Regions from separate parts of the Massilia haematophila genome, predicted to be linked through region 3. Evidence: predicted binding sites of a transcription regulator. Region 3 holds the regulator's gene; each other region holds the start of a gene.
What was found. The regulator FNR, encoded in region 3, switches genes on or off when oxygen is low (the NO sensors DNR and NnrR bind a similar motif). The targets are predictions, from matches to a motif close to TTGATNNNNATCAA.
Positions count from the first base shown of each region.

Region 1: the regulator FNR is predicted to act here: its motif matches at 3,958-3,971, upstream of ACFOPH_RS12015 (universal stress protein).
Region 2: the regulator FNR is predicted to act here: its motif matches at 2,900-2,913, upstream of ACFOPH_RS04445 (agglutinin biogenesis protein MshI).

Region 1 is NZ_JBHRVV010000001.1:2,691,531-2,696,828, forward strand. Features, by position in the region: gene leuC (3-isopropylmalate dehydratase large subunit) at 1-669, opposite strand, end outside; gene ACFOPH_RS12005 (chemotaxis protein CheA) at 909-2,810, opposite strand; gene ACFOPH_RS12010 (protein phosphatase CheZ) at 2,810-3,655, opposite strand; gene ACFOPH_RS12015 (universal stress protein) at 4,042-4,509, shown strand; partial or broken gene ACFOPH_RS12020 (response regulator) at 4,573-5,218, shown strand.
Region 2 is NZ_JBHRVV010000001.1:965,537-970,834, reverse strand. Features, by position in the region: gene mshL (pilus (MSHA type) biogenesis protein MshL) at 1-131, opposite strand, end outside; gene ACFOPH_RS04460 (hypothetical protein) at 147-563, opposite strand; gene ACFOPH_RS04455 (hypothetical protein) at 548-1,267, opposite strand; gene ACFOPH_RS04450 (PilN domain-containing protein) at 1,264-1,911, opposite strand; gene ACFOPH_RS04445 (agglutinin biogenesis protein MshI) at 1,908-2,849, opposite strand; gene ACFOPH_RS04440 (DUF6701 domain-containing protein) at 2,986-5,298, opposite strand, start outside.
Region 3 is NZ_JBHRVV010000001.1:2,173,133-2,178,430, reverse strand. Features, by position in the region: gene ACFOPH_RS09650 (DUF885 domain-containing protein) at 195-2,036, shown strand; gene ACFOPH_RS09645 (VOC family protein) at 2,286-2,714, shown strand; gene fnr (fumarate/nitrate reduction transcriptional regulator Fnr) at 2,721-3,488, opposite strand; gene ACFOPH_RS09635 (cytochrome ubiquinol oxidase subunit I) at 3,708-5,165, shown strand; gene cydB (cytochrome d ubiquinol oxidase subunit II) at 5,169-5,298, shown strand, end outside.

The DNA.
Region 1 (5,298 bases), 520 kb from region 3:
CGCCATGTTACAGACCGTCATGCGCCCTTCCATCGACAGCGAGCGGATGGTCGAGCCGGCGAATTCGATGGCGTAGCCGGTGCCGCCGGCGGTGCCGATCTTGCCGATCACGGCCAGCACGATGTCCTTCGCGGTCACGCCCGGCGGCAGCGCGCCGTCGACCTGCACCAGCATGGCTTTCGACTTCTTGGCCAGCAGCGTCTGGGTCGCCAGCACGTGCTCGACCTCCGAGGTGCCGATGCCGTGCGCCAGGCAGCCGAAGGCGCCGTGGGTCGAGGTGTGCGAGTCGCCGCAGACCACCGTCATGCCCGGCAAGGTGGCGCCCTGCTCCGGGCCGATCACGTGGACGATGCCCTGGCGCTTGTCGTTCATGTTGAAGTAGGTGAGGCCGAAGCTCCTGGTGTTGGCGTCGAGCGTCTCGACCTGCAGGCGCGAAGTCGGGTCGGCGATGCCTTCGCGGCGGTCGGTGGTCGGGACGTTGTGGTCGGCCACCGCCAGGTTGGCGGAGGTGCGCCAGAGGCCGCGGCCGGCTTCGCGCAGGCCCTCGAAAGCCTGCGGGCTGGTGACTTCGTGGACCAGGTGGCGGTCGATGTACAGCACCGTCGTGCCGTCGGCGTCGGCACGCACGACGTGGGCATCCCAGAGTTTGTCGTAGAGGGTCTTTAACATGCGGTTTCCTGTGGCAGGCGCCTGAAAATGGGGAGCGCTTTTGATTATGCACATAATTGTGCAGTGCGGCAAGCGCCCCCTTTCCGCATGATCCTGCCAATTACTCTATTTCAATGCAAATTTTATTTGCACGTAAAGATAGGTATGCAAATAAAAAAAGCCTGTGCAGGAAATGCACAGGCTTTTTGTTGCATGGGCCCGCTGGCCCGATTTCACCGAAAAGGTGCGTTCCCGGGGCCTTAGGCGGCCATGCGCACCGTGCTGCGGCAGCCGTCCATCAGGAAGGACAGGCCGACCACCAGCACCAGTTCGCCTTCAGCGGAACGCGCGGTGCCGGTGATGCCTTCGACGGTCAGCGCCGTCATCGGCTTGATCACCAGGTCGGCGGTGCCGTCGACCGCTTCCACCGCCAGGATGTAGGGCTGCGGCGCGTTGATGACGATGCCGACGCGTTCCGGGGCTTCCTCGTAGCCGAGGGCGCCGGCCAGCGAGCGCACCGGCAGCGGACGGCCCTGGTCCTTCAGCACCGGGGCGCCGCCGACGTTCGAGAAGGTCTCGGGCAGCTCGACCACGCGCTCGACCACCGCCATCGGCAGCGCCAGCGAGGCGCCCGAGGTGGAGACCAGCATGGTCGGCACGATCGACAGTTCGATCGGCAGGCGGATCGCGAACTTGGTGCCCGAACCGAGCTGGGAATCGATGCGGATCGCGCCGCGGTTCTTTTCCACCGCGGTCTTGACCACGTCCATGCCCACGCCGCGGCCCGAGACCGAGGAAGCCACTTCCTTGGTCGAGAAGCCCGGCAGGAACACCAGCTGGTAGGCGTCCTCGTCGTTCGGGGCGCCGTTCTCGCCGATCAGGCCCTTCTCAAAAGCCTTCTTGCGCAGCTTGACCGGGTCCATGCCCTTGCCGTCGTCCTGCAGCACGATCATGACGCTGTTCGCTTCCTGCCAGGCTTTCAGCAGGATGAAGGCCTTGGCCGGCTTGCCGGCGGCGAGGCGGTCCTGCGGCGACTCGACGCCGTGGTCGAGCGCGTTGCGCAGCATGTGCACCAGCGGGTCGTACAGGCTGTCGACGACGACGCGGTCGACTTCGGTCTCGGCGCCTTCGATGGTCAGCTCGACGTCCTTGCCGAGGTCTTTCGCCAGCTCGCGCACCAGGCGCGGGAATTTCTGGAACAGGCGGCCCACCGGCTGCATGCGGGTCGCCAGCGTGGCGCGCTGCAGTTCGGCCGAGTAGCGCGAGGCGCGCTCCAGGGTTTCGGTCAGCGTCGCCATCAGGGTCGCGGCCTGCCCTTCGAACTTGAACTGCGACAGGCGCTCGAGCAGCACGGCGGCCTGGTTGGCGGCCTGCACCGATTCGCCGGCCACTTCCAGCAGCGCGTCGAGCTTGACCGCGTCGATGCGGATGCTCTCGTCCTTGGCCGGGGCGGCGGCGGCGCGCGCTTCGGCCACCTTGTTGTCCTGGCGGCGCTCGATGCCGTCCCAGCCCGGCTTGGCGCCGGCTGCGGCAGGGGCGGCGGCAGGCGCGGCTTCCGCTTGCGCGGCCGGGGCCGGCGCGGCAGGCGCCGATGCGTCGGCGCCGATCGCGTTCGCGGCCGGCACCACGGCGTTGTACATCGCGGTCCAGTCGAGGCCGTCCTCGCCCGCCGCGGCGGCGGCAGGTGCCGGCATGGCGGCCGGCACAGGCTCGGCTGCAAACGCGACTGCAGGCGCAGGTTCGGCAGGGGCAACCTGGGCTGCCGGCGCGGCCTCGGCCTTGCCTTCGATCGCGTCCATCAGGATGCGTTCCAGGTCCTGGGGCATCGAGGCCAGCTGTTCCGGCGCGGTGCCGTTGTTCAGGTCGCCCAGCTGGTCGGCCACGAAACCCGAGGCCTGCAGCGCCGCCTCGATCGCCAGCGGCGTCACGGGAGCGGCGCCGGTGCGCAGCGCGTCGAACAGGTTTTCGGTCAAATGGCAGGCCGCGACCAGGGCCGGCAGGCCCATGAAGCCGGCGCCGCCCTTGATCGTGTGGAAGGAGCGGAACACCGCGTTCAGCGTTTCCTTGTTTTCGGGGTCGCGTTCGAGGCGCAGCAGATGCTCTTCAACATTGACTGCCAGATCCATCGCCTCGACGACGAAATCCTTGAGCATATCGTCCATTAGAATCCCAGCTCGGCAAGAAGGTCGTCGACATTGTCCTGGTCCAGCGCCACTTCCGGCACGGACGGGCCCTGCATCAGCGGCGCCGGTGCGGCTTCCTTCTCGGCCAGCTTGGCACGGGTTTCCGGCGGCGCGTTGTCGCGCAGCAGCTGGGCCAGCTCGTTCTCGACGGTCTTGGTGATCGCGACCACTTTCTTGATCAGCTGGCCGGTGATGTCCTGGAAGTCCTGGGCCATCATGATCTCGAGCAGGCGCGCCTTTTCGGCTTCGGTCGCTTCCGAGACGGCTTGCGCGAACTGGCGCGAGTCGCCGGCCAGGGCCTTGAACTGCTCCAGGCTAAGCTTGCCCGAGAACAGGTCGTCCCAGCGCGTTTCCATGTCCTGGGCCTGCTTCGACAGCTTGTCCTGGGCCGGCATGCCGTCGTCCAGGGTGTTGAGCACCTTGTTGGCGGCCTGTTCGGTCAGCGTGGCGACGTATTCCAGGCGGTCCTGGGCGTCGACGATCTGCGACGAGGCTTCGGTCAGCGCGCGGTCGTAGCCCAGCTCGCGCAGCGAGTCGTGCAACAGGCGCACGATGCCGCCCAGGCGTTCGTACATGTTCTTGTCGCCCTCGCCTTCGGCGGAAGGTACGGCGCTAAGCGCCACATCGGTTGCCGGGGCGGCGGCCGATGCGGCGGCGGGGGCGGCGCTTTGGCCTGCGGCCACCTGCTCGAACAGCGCTTCCAGGTCGTCCTCGTCGGCGCTGGCGGCTGCCGGGGCAGGCGCGGCGGGAGCCGGCGCGGCACTGGCACGCTGGGCCGCCACTTCCTCGAAAAGTGCGTCGAAATCGTCAGCGGCGTCGGTCATAATCCCTGCTTCTCCATAATATAAATGTCGCGGTCTGCGTGCTTTGGTCCGATGGGTAATGCGGACTTTCGCGCGCGTGAACCACCTCGCTGAAAGCCCAAATAGTAGTTGGCGAGTGTAGCAGCGCAGTTGCCGTAGGTAAATGTCGGAGATCGCGTTACAACAAAATGGACAAGGAAACTTAATTCCGCGACAATAAAACCGGGCGGTTACTGAATCTTTTCACAAGCCAGGTGTTGTTTTTGTGGTCGTGCCGATTGTGCGCCGTTTTCCCGGGGGCTCTTGCTCAAGCGAGCTCATGTTTGACCAAAATCAACTGGTTGCGCTATCACAATCAAACGACCGCGTACTAGGCGCCACAATAGGTGCCTCAGGGAGGGCTCATCATGTACCGGAAAATTCTGATCACCACCGACGGTTCGGCCGTGTCGCAACACACGGCCTGCGCCGGCGTCAAGTTCGCGCAGCAAATGGGCGCCGAAGTGCTGGCCCTGTTCGTCGCGCCGGAGTACCAATATCCCGTTTACGTCGAGATCATTCCACCCTCCTACCCGAGCGAGGAGGAATACGTGGCGCAAATGAAGCGCATGGGCGAGGACTACATGGGCCGCATCATGCGATCCTGCGCCGCCGCCAGCCTGCAGCACAGCTGCATGACGGCGTTTTCCGACGCTACCGCCCTGAAGATCGTCGAGGTCGCCGAGCAGCAGGGCTGCGACCTGATCTTCATGGGTTCGCACGGGCGCAGCGGCTGGGGCCAGCTCCTGCTCGGCAGCGTGACCAACAAGGTGCTGTCGCAAACGACCAAGCCGGTGCTGGTGCACCGCCTGATCAGCGAACCGGCCGCCAGCTGAAGCGGCGCGTGGTTAAATCGAAGAGACGGCCGCGGCATGCCGCGGCCCAAGGGGGGAAGCAACATGATAAGAATCGTCATCGCAGATGATCACACCATCATGCGCGAGGGGCTCAAGCGCATCCTCGACGGCGCGCTCGACGTCGAGATCGTCGGCGAGGCCACCAACGGTTTCGAGGTGCTGTCGCTGGTGCGCCAGGGCGGCTTCGACCTGCTCCTGCTCGACCTGTCGATGCCGGGACGCAGCGGCGTCGACCTGATCCGCCAGGTGCGCAGCGAAGCGCCGAAGCTGGCGATCCTGATCCTCACCATGCACGAGGAAGAACAATACGCGGTGCGCGCGATCCGCGCCGGGGCCCAGGGCTACCTGACCAAGGAAAGCGCGGGCACCCAGCTGGTCGGCGCCATCCGCAAGGTCGCCTCCGGCCGGCCCTACATCAGCACCGAGGTCGCCGAACAGCTGGCGCTGAACATCATGGCGCCGAACGAACAACTGTTGCACAAACAACTCTCGGACCGCGAGTTCGAGGTATTTTCGCTGCTGGTGGGGGGGCAAGTCGATCACCGAGATCGCCAACAACCTGCACCTGTCGGTGAAGACGGTCAGCACCCACAAGACGCGGATCATGCAGAAGATGGGCATGACCTCGCTGTCGGAAATGGTGCAGTATGCGGTGGCGCACCGCCTGTTGGCGCCCATGAAAGCCTAGTACAGCGGCCCGGGCAAGAAGCGCCGGGTCAACACAATTTGACACCGTCCAGTCGCATTCGTGCCACCGGCGCCACACGC
Region 2 (5,298 bases), 1.2 Mb from region 3:
CTGCTGGCGGCACTGGCGGTGGCGACTTCGCGCTTGATCTTGTCGTAGGTCGCATGGGGCGGCGTGCCCTGGCAGCCGGCGAGCAGTGCGGCGCCCGACAGGACGCTCGTTGAGAGTAGGTGTTTTCGCATCGTCATTGGTTCCCGTCAGTCCCTGCTTGCTCGCACGCTTGCGCTGCCAGACCGCGTGGGCGTGGGCGTCGGCGCGGCGTTGGGGTTCAGTTTCAGCACGCGCCGCTCGCGGCCGCGCACCAGCTCGACCTCGTTCGCGCTCATGCGCGTCACGCGCGCGCCCTTGTACAGTTCGCCCAGGCGCACGGTGTCGCCGTCGATCACGGCGACGTGGCGCCCGCCCGGTTCGCGCGCGATCAGGATCGATTGGAGTTGCGGGCCCGCAGCCGCGGCCGCGGCTGCGGGTGCGGCGGCCGAACCGCTCATCATCGATGCCGGCGGCCGGGTCGGGTCGCGCAGCGCCTGGGCCGCCGCCGGCAGCGCACAGGCGGCGATCAACAGGCCGACGTGGCACAGGACCATCGGGCGCAGGCGGTTCACAGCTTCATCCATTTGCGGTCCAGGCTGAGGGTGTAGAGCGTCAGGCTCAGGCGCGACGCCGGCCAGGTTTCGGCCGCGAGCTCGGCGCGGCCCCAGAACAGCTGGGTCGGCAGGCTTTCCAGCGCGGCCATGTAGTCGACCATGTCGAGGTAGTTGCCGCGCACCGTGATCTCGACGCCGTGGCGGTAGAGCAGCTCGGCAGGGCTGGACTCGGTGCCCGGCGCACCCGCCGGGGCCGCTGCACCCGGCGCCGGGGCGACGCTTTCTGCCATCGCGCGACGCCCCGCTTCCAGCACCGACTCGGCCGGCAGCGTGCGCACCGACACCAGGCTGAGGCGCCCGTTGGCGCGCAGGATGCTGTCGAGCAGCGGCGCCATGCGCTCGGGCGCGACCAGGCCATTCTGCATTGCGCGCAGCTGCAGGCTCAGCGCCTCGGTTTCCTTGCGCACCGCGGCCAGGCGTTCGCGCGCCGGCGCGTCCGGATCGCGCTGCGCCGCCTCGACGCGCGCGCGGATCTCGTTGTCGATGCCTTCGATGTTGTTGCTCTGCTGGCCGATCTGCGCCTTCAGCGCATCCTGCCGGCGCAGCTGGGGTCCGAGCGCGAAGAAGTGCAGCAGGAACACGATGGCGGCGGCGCTGGCCGCGAACACCATGATCCGTTCGCGCAGCGTCAAGGCGTCGATGCGCGCCGCGAATTTTATCCAGGCTTGTTTCATGGGCGCGGCGCCTCGCTGTTCGATTGCAGGCTGAATTCGATGAATGGTGACGAGGGCGGCTGCGCCGCTGCCGGCATGCCCGCAGCGCCTTCCTTCGCTCCTTCCGAGATCGAGAGGCTGCCGAAGCCCTTGCCTTGCAGGATGGGTTCGCGCGTCAGGCGCGTCAGGTAGCCCGGCACCGCGGCCGGATCGAGGGCGCGGCCGCGCACGCCGATCTCGCTGCCGGCGCCATTGATCGTGAGACCGGTCAGCCACAGGCCGTCGACATGCTGGCGCGCCAGCGCGCGGAAGTACTCGGCATAGCCACGGGTATTGCCCAGCTCTCCGCGCTGCAGCACGCCGGACACCTCGCGCAGGGCGCCGAGCTGGCGTTCGGCCTCCTGCACCTCGGCGGCGAGCAGCGGATCCTTCTGGCGCGGCGCGAACTCGGCCGTGACTGCCGCCAGCCGCGCCTCGCGCTGCTGGAGCTGGGCCGCGCCGGCGTCGGCCTGGCGCTGGAGCGCCGTCACGCGCACGTTGCCGTAGACCGCCATGGCGGCCACGCCCAGCGTCAGCACGCCGAGCGCCTGGGCCATCGTCTTGCTGGAGAATATCTTCTTCTGCTGCAGGAAGATCGGATTGAACAGGTTGATCTGCTGGCTCACAGCACCGTCTCCTCGTGGCGCAGGGCCGCACCGAGCGGCACCAGGAAGCGTTGCTGCAGGGCCTGGTCGGCCAGTTCCGGCGCGCGGCCGAAGTCGAACAGCGTGGCCAGGTCGAGCGTGTCGACCGGCATGTAGAGGTTGCTCGACAGGTAGTCCTCGAGCCCGGCGATGGTCGACGGCGCCAGCACCAGCTTGGCCACGCTGACGAAGGAATACTGGCGCTCGAAGTTGTCGAGCGAACGCTGCAGCTCGAGCGTGACGCGGTCGAAGCTGTGGTGCCGGCGTTCGAGGTCGGGGTCGAGCAGCTGCTCGGGCGCGATGTCGATGCGCCGCGCCAGGTACAGCTCGCCCTTGTAGGAGACGGTCAGCAGGCCGCCTTCGTCGCCGAAGGAGAGCATGGCCAGGCCGCGGCCCTCGGGCTCGATCATGGCCGCGATGTTCCGCTGCGCCATCTCGGGAATGTCGATCACCGACAGCTCGACCTTCGCGCCGGCGAACAGCTTCTGGCGCGCCTCGATGGTGCTGTTGCGCGCCGCGATCGCGAACATCGAGTGCTGGGCGCGCCCGGCCGCCGCGCTGTCGACCGGCAGGTCGAGCACGTCGATGGTGGCGTCGTCGATGTGAAAGTCGAGCATGTCCTTCAGGCGCCAGCGCACCGCCGTCTTCAGCTCGCTCGCCTCGACGTTGGGCGCGTCGACCGACAGGATCTGGTATTCGCCGCCGGCCAGGACCGTGCTGCAGCGGTAGGCGTTCGCATGCAGTTCGCGTCCCAGTTTCTCCAGCAGTTCCGGTCCAACCTTGCCCGGATAAAACACCGCCTGACGGACCTGGGGACGGATGTCGGGCGCGGTCTGCATGCTGACGGCGGCGATGCCGTCGCGCAGCAGGCTGATCGCCAGCCATCCTTCTCTTTTCTTGGCTCTTCTAAAAAAACGCATGCAGGTCCGGTTCGGTGGTGGTGCGGCTATCAGGTCTTTACGATAAAGGCTTGATTATATTCAAGTACGGCGTCAAAGCGAACAAAAAAAGTTGTCACTTTGCACGGCTGCTGGGCAGATTTTCCTTGCCGGCTCGTCAATAGACTTCGCGCAGGTAGATCAGCGGACTGCGCCCGGCGCCGAAGTGGACGCGGCCACGGGTGCTCGGGAGCCAGTCGCGCTCCTTGCCATCCTTGACCATCCCGGGCCGGCGCATACGGACCCAGACGCTGCCGCCGGCCCCTGCGCCCGGCGGCGCCAGCCGGAACACGCCGGCCCCGCCAGCCAGGGTGATGGCGTCGTTCGACGCCGCCCGCACCAGGGCGGTATTGCAGTTGTCCAGGCCGGTGTTGCCCACGGGCGCAGGCGCCAGGCCGGCGCGCACCAGGGCGCCGCCGCAGGAGCTGTAGACCGCGTCGAGCGGCATGAAAGCTTCGGCCGGCGCCTCGGCATGGTTGAGCCAGGCATTGCCGTTCCAGTACTGGGCCTGCAAACGCAGCGGGGTCGGCAGCGTGTTCACGCCCTGGGCGCCGGGGACGTTCAGGCGCCCGTTGACGATCATGATCCCGGCTTCCACCGAATCCTCGGGATTGGTGCGGCGCGAGCTGACTTCGACCGTGCCGCTGGCCAGGGTTTCGGTCGAACTGGCCCGTAGGTAGACGGCGGTCGGATCGGTGTAGCGCTTGCCTGCCAGGTCGTCGGGCCCATAGCCGACCGGCAGTTCGAACTCCGCCGTGCCGCGGATGAAGGCGTCGGCGCCCGCCCCGGGAGCGAGGGTCCCGGGCGCGAGGCTGCCCGCCGCCGCCGGCAGCGCAGCGCCGCCCTGCCCCGCGGCAGCCACCAGTTTCACCGCCTGACGCCATTTGCCCTTGAAATTCTTCAGCTCGTTGTCCTCGGCATTGTAGGCCTCGACCGTGACCTCGAAGGGCTGGCGCGAATAGGCGGCGCCGCTCAAGCCCGGGTCGCAGCGCATCGCATCGGCGCACCCGAACGGCGTGGTCTCGATGCTGGTCCGGTAGTAAGCCGGGAAGAAGCGGCCGACGTTCTGGCGCAGGCCGCCGATCTGCCTTCCGGTGGCGAGGTAGCTCGACAGCCCAGGCGTCAGGACGACGACGCCGACTTCGCTGTACTGCATTGTCACGCCGACACCGCCTACGGCGCTGGTGCGGGTCTGCGTCAGGGCGCCCGCCACCTGCTCCACGTTTTCCACGGGCGGCACGGACAACGCCACGGCGACCCCGTCCGGGTTGCCGGTTTCCCGGCCGAAGTTCGGGGCAAAGCTGCCGTCGAACAGCCTGGCACCGACCACGCCGTAGAACGCATTGCCGGCCGCCACGAAGCCGCCGCCGGCATAGTCGACCGCGCCGGGATTGGCCATGCCGCCCGCGCTGACGATGCTGCGGAATTCCAGCTGTTTGGGAACCGAGGTAAAGGTGACGGACGGCGAAACGTTGCCGTTCGCCAGCAGGTATAGTTGCACCGTGCCGACGTCGGCATAGACGAAGTTCGCGGCAACCGAGGCCTGGTTGGCCGGGAATTTCATCGACACCGCCGGCGACCAGGGGGTGCCGGCCGACGGCACGCTGCCGTTGCTCATGCAGAAGGGCAGCGTGGCGCCGGCATAGGTGGCCTTGACGGCACCCGTGGGCGGCGCCGACGCCGGGTCCTGGCAGGCCAGGCCGAACTGCATCGACACGGTCTTTTCCTCGGTGCCGCTGAGGGCCACCGTCATCTTGTCGCGCACGGCGGTCACGTAGATCGTCGCGGCGCTGCCGCCGTTCACGGTGGCGCTGTACGGCAGGCAGGCGCTCGACGGATACGCGACCTTCGGTGCGCAGGCGCGGTCGGTGAACACGTAGCCGGTGCCGGAGACGACCGGCGGGGCGAGCGCGGTCGCTTCGTCGCTGGCGGTGTCGTTGGCCTCGTTGTTGTCCGACGTGCCGTCGACCCTGGCGGTGTTGAGCATCTTGCCCGACTGGTCGATGCTGGCCGTGATCGTCAGCGCCGGCGCGCTCAGGTTCGGGGCGAGCGCAGGCTTGTAGGTGCAGGTCACGAGCTGGCCGCTGGCGCCGCAGGTCCAGTTCACGCCGCTGCCCGAGACGTAGCTCATCCCTGCGGGCAGCGTGTTGGTGACGGTGATCGGACCGGCCTCGGTGTAGGGTCCGTTGTTGGTCACCACCATCGTGTAGGTGGCGCGCTGGCCGACCTGCATCGCGCCGCCACGCGTCATCTGGATCGACAAGTCCGAGACCGGCAGGGTCGGCACCACCAGGATCTCGGCGCTCAGCAGGACCAGGTCCTGGCCGGTGCGGTAGATGGTGGTCACGCTGGGCGCGAAGAGTATCCACTGCACCACTTCGGTGTCGTAGGCGTCGAAGTCGATCCCGTAGGAGTTGTAGTCGCGGTTGAT
Region 3 (5,298 bases):
CGCGGTATGGTGCCGTTGAGAACCGTACCCTTTGCCGGAGCCAGTGTCCCGGGAACGTCGCCGGTGAGGCGCGTGAGCACAAGCGCCCAAAGGAGCCCCGTGCACCGCAGCTGTAAAGACTGTCCTTCCCCAACTCTTCCATGTTAGATTTTCGTCACGGCAATCTGCCGTACGACCAACTAGAAGAGACATCCATGCCCGCACGCTCCCAGCGCCTCCTGCGCACCGCCATCGCCTCCCTGTTCGTCCCGCTCGCCATCGCCGGCGCCACGCTGCCGGCGCTCGCAGCGCCGGCGGCAGTGGCGGCTTCTTCCTCGCCGGCCGTCAAACCGAACGCCGCCTTCGACAAGTGGGCCGACCAGTTTGCCCAGGACTGGGTGCGCGGCAATCCGCAGTTCGCCACCGCCACCCAATACTTCAGCGGCGCCGAGCAGGATGCCCTGGACCGCCAGCTCACGCCGCAGACCCCGGCCCAGCGCAAGAAGATGATCGCCAAGGCAAAGGAAGGCATCGCGCGCCTCGACAAGTGGCTGGCCGGTCCGCTGGACGAGACCCAGCGCATTTCGGCGGCGGTGATGCGCTGGTCGCTGTCGAACACGGTCGCCAACGAACCCTTCGAGGACCACGGCTTCGTGTTCCAGCAGTTCAGCGGCGCCCAGGTCAGCCTGGTCAACTTCATGACCCAGACCCACCCGATGCGCCGCGCTTCAGACGTCGACAGCTACCTGGCGCGCCTGGAGCAGGTCGGCACGCGCATGGACGAGGCCCTGGCGCGCGCCCGCGCGGCCACCGCCAGGAAAATGATCCCGCCGCGCTTCATCCTCGAGCGCGCCCAGTACCAGGTCGACACTTTCCTGAAGCCGGCCGCCGCCCAGAACGTGCTGGTGACTTCGCTCGAACAGCGCACCGCGGCGCTGCAGGACCTGGCGCCGGAAGCGCGCAGCGCGGCGATCGCGCGCGCGACCCGCATTGTCGAGGACAAGATCCGCCCGGCCTACAGCCGCGTGCAAGCCTTCATGGCCGAGCTGCATCCGAAGACGAACGACGCCGCCGGTATTTCGCGCCTGCCGGACGGCCTGGCCGCCTACAACCGCGCGCTGGCGAACTACACCAGCACCAACCTGACGGCCGAGCAGATCCACGCCATCGGCCTGCGCGAAGTGGCACGCATCGAAGGCGAGATGGACAAGCACCTGCGCGCGCTCGGCTTCAATGAGGGCAGCATCGAGGCGCGCATGAAGGCGCTCGACGCCACCTTCCAGCCGAAGGGCGAGGGCGATCCTCGTCTCGCCATCCTGGCGCAGTATGCCGAGATGGTGAAGGATGCAGAGCGCCGCAGCGCCTCGCTGTTCAACCTGAAGCCGCGCGCGCCCGTCGAGGTGCTGCGCGAGCCGCCGCTGACCGAAGCCTCGGCCGCCGCCCACTACAGCCTGCCGGCGCCGGACGGCAGCCGTCCCGGCGTGTTCTGGGTCCCCCTGCGCGGGCCGACCTTCGACATGATCCGCATGCGCAGCCTGTCCTACCACGAAGCGGTGCCGGGCCACCATTTCCAGCTGGCGATCCAGCAGGAACTGAAGGGCATCCCGAAATTCCGCAGCCAGCGCATCTTCAGCGGCGGCAGCGCGCACAGCGAAGGCTGGGCGCTGTACACCGAGCGCCTGGCGGTGGAGCAGGGCTGGTACGAAGGCGACGTCCCGGGCCTCTTGGGGGCGCTCGGCTCCGAGCTGTTCCGCGCGCGCCGCCTGGTGGTCGACACCGGCCTGCACACCAAAGGCTGGACGCGCCAGCAGGCGGTCGACTACGGCATCAACGTCCAGGAAGTCGACCGCTACGTCGCCTGGCCGGGCCAGGCCACCGCCTACATGATCGGCATGCTGCGCATCGTCGAACTGCGCGAGAAGGCCAAGGCCGAGCTGGGCGAGAAGTTCTCGCTGCCGGGCTTCCACGACATGGTGTTGAGTAGCGGCTCGGTGCCGCTGGACGTGCTGGGCCAGCTGGTCGACCAGTGGATTGCGAAGGAAAAGGCGAAGGCGTAAGCGCTGACGCGATCGTTGGTTGGGCACGCCGTGCCCACGCGAACCGTCGGCCGATCGACTGCTTCCGTCCGGATGACGATGCCGGCAAGGGCGTAGGGTGGACACCTGTGTCCACGCGGTAGGGCGGCTGATCAGCCGCCTCGACAACAAGAACCGCGCGTGGCCGCGTGCGATGACACGGCGTGGACACAGGTGTCCACCCTACGTTAATCTGGACACTTCCGTCGACCACTCAACAAGGAGCGCAGCATGGAAACCCAGGAATTGCACCGCGGACGCCTGATCGACCACCTCCAGCTCGTCGTGCGCGACCTGGCCGCAGCCCGCAGGTTCTACGACGCGGTCTTCGAGGTACTGGGCGTGCCGCTGGGCGGCGAGGGCGAGGATTATTTCTGGGCCGACGAGCTCTTCGTCTCGACGCCCGGCAGCGAGGCGGCGCAGGGCGTGCTGACCGGCCGCCACCACCTGGCCTTCCAGGCCGCCGACCGCGCCATGGTCGACGCCTTCTACGAAGCGGCATTGCGGGCCGGCGGCAAGGACAATGGTGCACCCGGCGAGCGCAACTACCATCCGGGCTACTACGGCGCCTTCGTGATCGATCCCGACGGCAACAACATCGAAGCCGTGTACCACGGCCCGGCCACGCGCAGCGCGCAATCGGTCAAGGTGACTTTCTAGACTCGGTCACGCCATCGGGCTGCACTGCTCGGTGCCGGCGGCGATCGCGCGCAGGTGGGCCGGTTCGAGCAGCGTGACCTCGCGCTTGTCGACCGCGATCCAGCCCTGTTTCTTGAAGCGCGACAGCAGGCGGCTGACGCTTTCGATCGTCAGGCCCAGGTAATTGCCGATGTCCTCGCGCGACATGCGCAGGGCGAAACTGGTCGAGGAATAGCCGCGCGCGGCGTAACGTGCCGACAGGTTCACCAGGAACACCGCGAAGCGCTGCTCGGCGCGCATGTTGCCCAGCAGGAGCATGACGTTCTGTTCGCGCGTGATCTCCTGGCTCATCATGCGGTGGAAGTGGCGCAGCAGGGCCGGCACTTCGCCGAACAGTTCCTCCAGCCGCGAGAACGGGATCTCGCACACCTCGCTGCTTTCCAGCGCAACCGCGTCGCAGTGGTGGCGGTCGCCGCTGATCGCATCCATGCCCAGCAGTTCGCCGGCCATCTGGAAACCGGTGATCTGCTGCTCGCCCGCCGCGTTGACCTGGTAGGTCTTGAAGTGGCCGAAGCGCACCGCGTACAGGCTGCGGAAGGGTTCGCCCATGGCATACAGGCGCTCGTCGCGCTCCAGGCGCCGGCGCCGGCCGATGATCTTGTCGAGCCGCTCGATGTCCGCGTTTTCCAGGCCCATCGGCAGGCAGAGCTGGTGCATGCTGCAGGCGCTGCAGCTGGCCTTCAGCGCCTGGATGCTGATCGGGGAGGAAGCGGGGGGAGGGGTGACTTGGGTCATCGGTCTACGAATAGTCGCGGTCAATACGGGAATTATAGTCCGGTCCGGCGCCGTGGCCAGTCTTTTGCCGCAAGCTGTCCAGTTGGAAAAGCCTGATAAACAGGCGCAATGGACGCGGGGCTGTGCGTGCACATGCGGGTCAAGGTCAGGGAAAGATGCCAATTGTGCGCTTGCCAAGCCGTGCTAGATTCTGGACACCGCAGATCACGAGGAGGGTTCATGTTCGGCCTATCGGCGTTGGATCTGGCACGCATCCAGTTCGCTTTCACGATGTCGTTCCACATCCTGTTCCCCGCAGTGACCATCGGCCTGGCGAGCTACCTGGCCGTGCTCGAGATGTCCTGGCTGCGCACCAGGCGCCAGGTCTACGTCGACCTCTATCACTTCTGGCTGAAGATCTTCGCCGTCATGTTCGGCATGGGCGTGGTCTCGGGCATCGTGATGGCCTACCAGATCGGCACCAACTGGAGCTATATGTCCGAGTTTGCCGGCAGTATCATGGGGCCGGTGCTGGCCTACGAGGTGCTGACCGCCTTCTTCCTCGAGGCCGGCTTCCTGGGCGTGATGCTGTTCGGCTGGAACCGCGTCGGCCCCCAGCTGCACTTCGTCGCCACCTGCATGGTCGCGATCGGCACCCTGATCTCGGCCACCTGGATCCTGGCCGCCAACAGCTGGATGCAGACACCCCAGGGTTATGCCATCGAGGGCGGGCGCATGGTGCCGGCCGACTGGCTGGCGATCGTCTTCAACCCCTCGTTCCCGTTCCGCCTGATGCACATGGTGGTCGCCGCCTACCTCACCACGGCGCTGATCGTGGGGGCGGTCGGCGCCTGGCAGCTGTTGCGCCGGCGCGACAATCCGGCGGTGCGCAAGATGCTCTCCATGGCGATGTGGATGCTCCTCATCGTCGCGCCGATCCAGGCCGTCATCGGCGACTTCCACGGCCTGAACACCGCCGAGCACCAGCCGGCCAAGCTGGCGGCGATGGAAGGGCACTGGCAGAACGAGCCGGGCGAAGCCATCCCGCTGTTGTTGTTCGGCATACCCGACATGGAGGCCGAACGAACCCGCTACGCCGTCGGCATCCCGCGCCTGGGCAGCATCATCCTCACCCACAGCTGGGACGGCCAGTTCCCCGGCCTGAAGGACTTCCCGAAGGACGAGCGGCCGAATTCCCTGATCGTGTTCTGGAGCTTCCGCCTGATGGTCGGGCTGGGCCTGCTGATGATCGCGCTCGGGCTGTGGAGCCTGCTGCTGCGGCGCGGCGGGCAGCTCTTCACCAAACGCCTGTTCCTGCGCGCGGCCCTGTGGATGGGGCCGGCCGGGCTGGTCGCCATCCTGGCCGGCTGGGTGACCACCGAGGTCGGGCGCCAGCCCTGGGTGGTGTACGGCGTCCTGCGCACGGCCGACGCGGTGTCGCCGCACGGCGCCCCGGCCCTGGCCCTGACGCTGGCGATCTTCGTGGTCGCCTATTTCTTCGTGTTCGGCGCCGGCACCGCCTACGTGCTGCGCCTGATGCGCAAAGGGCCGCAGCATTTCGCGCTGAACCGCGCCCCCGAGGGCGGCCCGGGCGAGGACCGTACGCCGATGCGTCCGCTCTCGGCCGCCGACGTGGGCAACGACGACGAGGGCACGGCCGAGGGGGCGGGCGACGCCGCCGACGGGGAAAGGAGCTGAACCATGGGCATCGACACCTCGGTCATCTGGGCCGTCATCATCTACTTCGCCGTCTTCATGTACGTGCTGCTGGACGGCTTCGATCTCGGCATCGGCATCCTGTTCCCTTTCGTCAAGCAAAAGCGTGACCGCG